Regions from separate parts of the Enterococcus sp. GPZ-007 genome, predicted to be linked through region 3. Evidence: predicted binding sites of a transcription regulator. Region 3 holds the regulator's gene; each other region holds the start of a gene.
What was found. Region 3 encodes NrdR, which represses ribonucleotide reductase genes. Its sites were predicted from a motif close to ACACNATATATNGTGT; they were not measured.

Region 1 (2,279 bases), on a different contig from region 3:
CTTTGAAGCTGCCGGTTAATTCAATCAATTTATCGTAGTTCAAGATGTCTGGATACATCCGTTTTGTTGCGCACTCTAAAGCCAATTCTTTAATGTCGTAGTTTGGATCAGTTGGATTCAAGTTTGTTCCACGACGTAAAGTAAAGATCAGTTTAGGGAAGATCGCTGTGCGTTTTTCGCTGCCTAGACCTTCGATGCGAATTTGCAGGATCGCTTTTTGGATTTCACGTTCAAACCAGTCTGTTCCAAGACCAAAGCCTAGAGAAGTGAATGGTGTTTGTCCATTTGATGTGAATAAAGTATTGATTTCATATTCCAAACTTTGCATTGCATCGTAAATGTCTTTACGGGTTTTTTGTTTTGCGAAAGCTTTTTGTTTTTCAGGATCATCGATCCATTCTTCCGCATCTTTTAAGTGTTTTGCGTAATTTAGGCGCGCAAAAGGAGCTAATAGCTCGTCAGTACGATCCGCCGAACATCCGCCGTATTGGCTTGATGCCACGTTGGCGATGATTTGCGAGATTTGGGCAGTCGCTGTTTGGATTGATTTTGGACTTTCAACTTCCGCATTTCCGATCTTGAAGCCGTTGTTCAACATGCCTTTGAAGTCAATCAAACAGCAGTTAGTCATCGGGGTATATGGATGGTAGTCCAGATCATGGTAATGGATATCACCTTTTTGATGGGCGTTGGCTACGTGCGGCGGCAACATCTTCAAACCAATTGATTTGCCAACGATTCCAGCTGTCAAATCGCGTTGTGTGTTAAAGACATCACTATCCTTATTGGCATTTTCGTTCACGACAGTTTGATCCTTGTTGATCAATTTGCCGATCGTAAAGTTGATATCGGTCGCTTTGCTGCGTTGGAAGTCGCGACGTGTCCGATAATTGATATATTCTTCTGCTAATTCATATTCGTTGTGTTCTAATAATATATGCTCCACAATGTTTTGAATTTCATAAATTTTGATATCGCTAGTGAAACGTTCAGAAATTTCTGCATCTACACGCTCAACGATTGACTGGATACGTTCATGAGCCAATGGATCGACTGATCCTTTAATTTTCGTTTCTGCTTTGATCAAAGCATCATAAATTTTTTGATCATCAAAGGCTGTGTGACGACCATCACGTTTTACGACCTTAATATTTTTTAGCGACGGCTGATATTCGTTGATTAACGAATCTTTTGTGTGGATTTCCATCATTGCAAACACTCCATTTCCTCTAAAGTTCATTATCAATCATATAGTATTTCTGACGTGGTTGCAACGATATATGGTATCTTTTTTCGGATAAAAAAGAAAAACACACCATATATAGTGTGTTTGTTTACTGAAAGATGAAAGAAAGCTGATGAGGTCAAGCTTCTATTTGAGATAAAATAACTTAAAAATATTTTACCGAAAAAGTGAAAAATTTGTAAGATTATTGAAGGACGTTTCACATGGGAATCTGCCCCAAATATGATACCATAAAGAAAAAATTTTGGATATCAAAAATAGGTTTTTGTTTCATTGTTTGTTGAAATTTTCACCTGAGTGCTCTACTGAAAGATGACTAGTATAACTAACAAGCTCTAGTTGTAAGATCTGCGGCATTCAAATAGAACGAATATGGGAGGAACCAATGAAAAAAATGATCGATGTGCAGCATCTTAGTAAAAGCTTCGGCACACGTAATAATAAGGTCACTGTTTTGAATGATTTGAACTTTACTGTAGAAAAAGGCGAATTTGTCGGAATTATGGGACCTAGCGGAGCCGGTAAGACGACTTTGATGAATATTCTGTCGACGATTTCATTGCCAACGATGGGTTCAGTAAAAATCGATGGCGCGGATATCACGCAAATGCGTGAAAAGCGTCTGACTGATTTTAGACGGGAAAATCTCGGTTTCATTTTCCAGGACTTCAATTTAATCGATAGTCTGACAGTGAAGGACAATATTATTTTGCCGCTGACTGTCAGCAAGCTTTCTTATGAAGAGATTGAGGAACGCGTCCAGCGCTTAACGCGGATCTTGAAGATCGAACAGATTTTGGAGCGCTATCCCGAGGAAATCTCGATCGGACAGCAGCAGCGGACGGCAGCAGCTCGTGCCTTGATCAGTCGTCCGTTGGTTCTATTTGCGGATGAGCCAACGGGTTCTTTGGATTCGAAGGCGGCTACAGAATTCTTGAATTATTTAGATGAGGTCAATTTGCATGAAGAAACAACGATCTTAATGGTGACCCACGATCCTTTCACAGCAAGCTATTGTAATCGAGTCTTGTTC
Region 2 (2,279 bases), on a different contig from region 3:
AGGGTTCAAGAAAGTATTATCGCGCTGGCAAAAGGACATGCAGCCGATGGGATGGAACGCACTGTACACCGATAATCATGATAATCCCCGCAGCAATTCGACCTTTGGAAATGAAACTCGAGAATCAGCAACAGCACTAGCAACGGCCTATATGCTGTTAAGAGGAACTCCTTTCATTTATCAAGGACAAGAATTAGGAATGACGAACTTCCCCTTCGAATCCATTGAGGAAGTCAATGCGACTGATTCCTTAGCTGCTTATCATGATTGGTTAGGAAAAGGATTATCACCTGAAGAAGCTCTGCGCCTAACCACTAATTGGACCCGCGACCATTCCCGGACACCCATGCATTGGACTGACTTCGGTGGCTTTTCAACGAACCTGCCTTGGATGAAGCTCAATCCTAACACGGATAAGATCAACGTTGCCCTTCAAGAAGCAGATCCCTTCTCGCCTTTCAACTATTACAAAAAGTTGATTGCCCTGAGAAAATCCTTGCCCGTCTTCCTGAATGGCAGCTATCATATTGAACTAGCCAAGCATCCCAAGGTCTGGGCCTATACACGTAAACTAGACTCAGAGGAAGCCTATGTTCTTGCAAATTTAAACGATCAGCCACAGACTGTCACACTGCCCAATCGCTGGATAAACACACCAGTCACAGTACTGTTATCGAATTACCAAGAGCCGCAATGGGCAAAAACAATTACACTGCGTTCCTTTGAAGCAATCGTAGTAAAAAAAGATGCTTAATCAATTACGATTAAGCATCTTTTCATTATTCTACCGCAGCCCCTTGAACATCTAAAATTTTTTCATCAATCAGACGAATCACTTCATCACGTGCGTCAGCATCATCGACAAAGTTCAAACGATCACCGTCGATTTGAATCTTTGGACTCTCGTTGTATTCTTCGTACCATTGATCATAACGGCTGTTTAATTCTTTATAATAGTCATATAATGTTGGATCAAATTCTAGCTGCTCATATTCCCGGCCACGTTTTTGAATCCGCTCCATCATCGTCTCGAAAGAAACACGAATATGCACAAGTAAATCGGGATGCTTTTTGTGGGCTGCATAAGGCAATTCCTGCATCATGTTCGCCAATAATTCATCGTATACCTTTACTTCTGTCTCTGTTGCTCGACCAAGATCGGCATTCAGGTGGAATAATAATGAATCCTCATAGATTGAACGATCCAAGACATTATTATCATCCTGCATCGCCTTTTTGATACTATCAAAACGTTTATTTAAAAAATAAATCTGCAATAAAAAAGCATACTGCTCTGGATCGGCATAAAACAGCGGCAATACCTCATTATCATCGATTGATTCATAAAAAGCTTGACTCCCTAAATGCTCTGACAACATTGCGGTCAAACTTGATTTCCCCGCTCCAATGGTTCCTGCTAATACGATCACGCTCATAGACCTCCAACTCGCTTCATACAAAATATAGTGCGTATTTTTCAACTTATCAAATATACCCCCAATATCTTGTGTCGTCAAACAAAATAGCTGAATCGAAGAAAAAAATTTTCTTCTAAGGAATGTTTAAAAATTCGCTGATTTTCAAAAACTTTTCAATGGTTTCGTTTACTTGTCGGCTCTGTCTGAGTAAAATAGGAAGAGACTAAATATTGATAATTACTATTAATTAAAGATTTATACGCAATTCCAGTTAAAAGATAAAGGAAAACGAATTGTTTTTACATTAAGAACGATTCAATTAAAATGAATATTAGTGAGAATAATTTATTTTTTCTGTTGAGAAAGAATCATTCTAAAACGAAATAGGGGTTTTTTAAATGAAATCGATTGGCACGGGTTATGCCAGCGGAAAGATCATCTTAATGGGGGAACATTCGGTTGTCTATGGCGAACCGGCGATTGCCTTTCCTTTTTCAGGAACAGGTATTCAAGCGACGATCCGCGCGAATAAATTAGAATCGTGGATCGAATCCAGCTTCTTCCACGGACCGCTTTCAGAAGCTCCAAATACGATGCGCAACGTGACTGTTTTACTATGGTATTTAGTGAAGCATTTTAAAATTCCAGAGCCATTTTATCTAAAAATCGAAAGCTCGATCCCAGCTGAACGGGGAATGGGCTCTAGCGCGGCTGTAGCAGTCGCAATTACACGGGCTGTCTTTGATTGGATGGAAGAACCAGCGACGCAAGACAGCGTGCTGCACTTCGTTAACCAAGCTGAAGCAGTCGCTCACGGAAATCCTAGTGGTATCGATGCTACTACGATCAGCGGCACGGAAC
Region 3 (2,279 bases):
TATTACGAAGGCGAAAGAAGCTGGAGGAACGACGATTCGGACTTATTTGAATGCTTTAGGAGAGGCAGGGAAATTCCAACAAGAGCTCCATGTCTATGGTCAGACAGGGAAGCCTTGTTCTCGATGTGGTACACCGATCGTCAAAATAAAAGTTGCACAAAGAGGAACGCATCTTTGTCCTCACTGTCAAAAAATAAAGAAGGTGTAGAGATGAGCTTCGTACTAGGTGTCACTGGCGGGATCGCCAGTGGGAAATCGACGGTGGTAGATTTTTTCAAAGAAGAAGGCTTTCCAGTTGTTGATGGAGATATCGTGGCTCGACAAGTAGTGGAGCCCGAGACTGAGGGATTAAGAGCTTTAGAAAAAGCTTTCGGTTCTGACATCTTGCAAAATAATGGCAGTTTAGACCGCAAAAAATTAGGAACCTTGATTTTCCATGATGAAACAAAAAGAGAGTTGTTAAATGAAACGCTTAATCCGTTTATTCGAAGTGAGATCGAAAGACAAGCTAAAGTTGCGAAACAAACGAGCAGTTTGGTGATCGTTGATGTTCCGTTGCTTTTTGAAGGTCATTACGAAACAATGATGGATGAAGTGGCGGTGGTTTATGTTACACCAAAAATCCAGCTGGAACGCTTGATGAAAAGAAATGAACTCCCTAAAAGCGAAGCCTTGGAACGAATCAACAGCCAGCTTTCTCTAGATGAGAAGAAAAAAAGAGCGGATATCCTATTTGATAACTGCCAATCACAAGAAACAACGCGTCAGCAAGTTTTGGATTGGCTGAAGAAAAATAAATTTGTTTCTTAAAGAAATCGGCGTCGTAGCTTTACGACGCTTTTTTTAGCTGGCTGGTTATGGTAAACTCATGTTATATAAACAAATAAATAGTTCATTTCGAGTATTTTTTTGTTTTAAAAAAATTATTCTATATAACAGAAAAGATATTCACACATTATTAGTGAATTTGAACAATAATATGAAAGTGCGGGTGAAATTATGCGTTGTCCAAGATGTAATCATAATAATTCTCGAGTAATTGATAGTCGACAAACTGATGACGGTCGAGCGATTCGTCGTCGTAGGGAGTGCGAAAGCTGCGGATTTCGTTTTACGACCTTTGAACGTATCGAAGCTGCACCGTTACTAGTTGTTAAACGAAATGGCGATCGTGAAGAATTCAGTCGCGATAAAATTTTGCGCGGGTTGATTCGTTCAGCAGAGAAACGTCCGGTCGCGATGGAGCAGATGGAGCAAATCGTGGATCACGTAGAAAATCGTGTCCGCAGTATGGGTGAAAATGAAGTTCCAACGAGTCAAATCGGAGAATTTGTCATGGAAGACTTGATGGAAGTTGATGAAATTGCTTATATTCGCTTTGCGAGTGTTTATCGACAATTTAAAGACATGTCTGTATTCTTGAAGGAATTACAGGAGATCGTTGACAAAGCGAAGTCAACGGATGAAGAGTAGGAGGCTTTTTAGTGGCAGAAGAACTAAAACCCAGTACCTTTTATACGGTCTATGGTGAGCCACAGCTTGATCAAAGTAAACAAGATGCGTTGCTTTATTTGTACCAGCCGATCATCGGAAGTGTTGCCGCAAGTTTATACTTGACTTTAGTGAGTGATATTACTATTGAAGGTAAAAGTCCTAGCTTAATGCATACCGACTTATTAGCAGCGGTTGATACCGGGCTGATGAGTCTTGTAAAAGCGCGGGAACAGCTAGAGGGTATCGGCCTACTGGAAACGTATCAAAAAGCAGATGATGAAATTGGCATGAGCATGATCTATCATTTACGGTCTCCATTAATTCCAGAAAAGTTTTTTCAAGATCCATTGATGGCCTATTTGCTGATGGATAAGGTTGGTAAACACCGTTATGAACGTTTAGTCGAGCGCTTCAAGCCAAAAATGTTTGATAAAAATGAGTTTAAAAACATTACGAAACGTTTTCGCGATGTTTATCGCCTGGACGAAAAAGCTTTTGCCAGTCAAAGCGAGAGCTTAGAGCAGACACAAGAGGAGTTTGCGGAAAAAACAGAGTTCGATTGGTCATTGTTTACTCAACAGTTAAGGCGGTTCAACCTGATTTTGAGCTATGAAGAACGTGAGAAGCTTCAAACGTTTCAGACATTATATGGGTTAAATGAGTTAGATTTAGCCGAATATGTTGCTAAAGCGACTGCTGGGGAGAAAGCCGGCTTAAACTTTAATTATTTGCGTCAGTTGATTAACAAGGAAAAACGCCCCAAAGTCACTGCGAAGCCTAAAGAA

Region 1: a site for NrdR is predicted at 1,313-1,328, ahead of nrdD (anaerobic ribonucleoside-triphosphate reductase). Genes of this name have one in related genera too.
Region 2: a site for NrdR is predicted at 1,496-1,511, ahead of AC4J95_RS00070 (deoxynucleoside kinase). Genes of this name have one in related genera too.

The regions. Positions count from the first base shown of each region.
Region 1 is NZ_JCAFYN010000026.1:4,873-7,151, forward strand. Features, by position in the region: gene nrdD (anaerobic ribonucleoside-triphosphate reductase) at 1-1,210, opposite strand, end outside; gene AC4J95_RS13405 (ABC transporter ATP-binding protein) at 1,632-2,279, shown strand, end outside.
Region 2 is NZ_JCAFYN010000001.1:14,047-16,325, forward strand. Features, by position in the region: gene AC4J95_RS00065 (glycoside hydrolase family 13 protein) at 1-754, shown strand, start outside; gene AC4J95_RS00070 (deoxynucleoside kinase) at 780-1,436, opposite strand; gene mvk (mevalonate kinase) at 1,817-2,279, shown strand, end outside.
Region 3 is NZ_JCAFYN010000046.1:9,925-12,203, reverse strand. Features, by position in the region: gene mutM (DNA-formamidopyrimidine glycosylase) at 1-208, shown strand, start outside; gene coaE (dephospho-CoA kinase) at 211-810, shown strand; gene nrdR (transcriptional regulator NrdR) at 1,000-1,473, shown strand; gene AC4J95_RS17670 (DnaD domain protein) at 1,485-2,279, shown strand, end outside.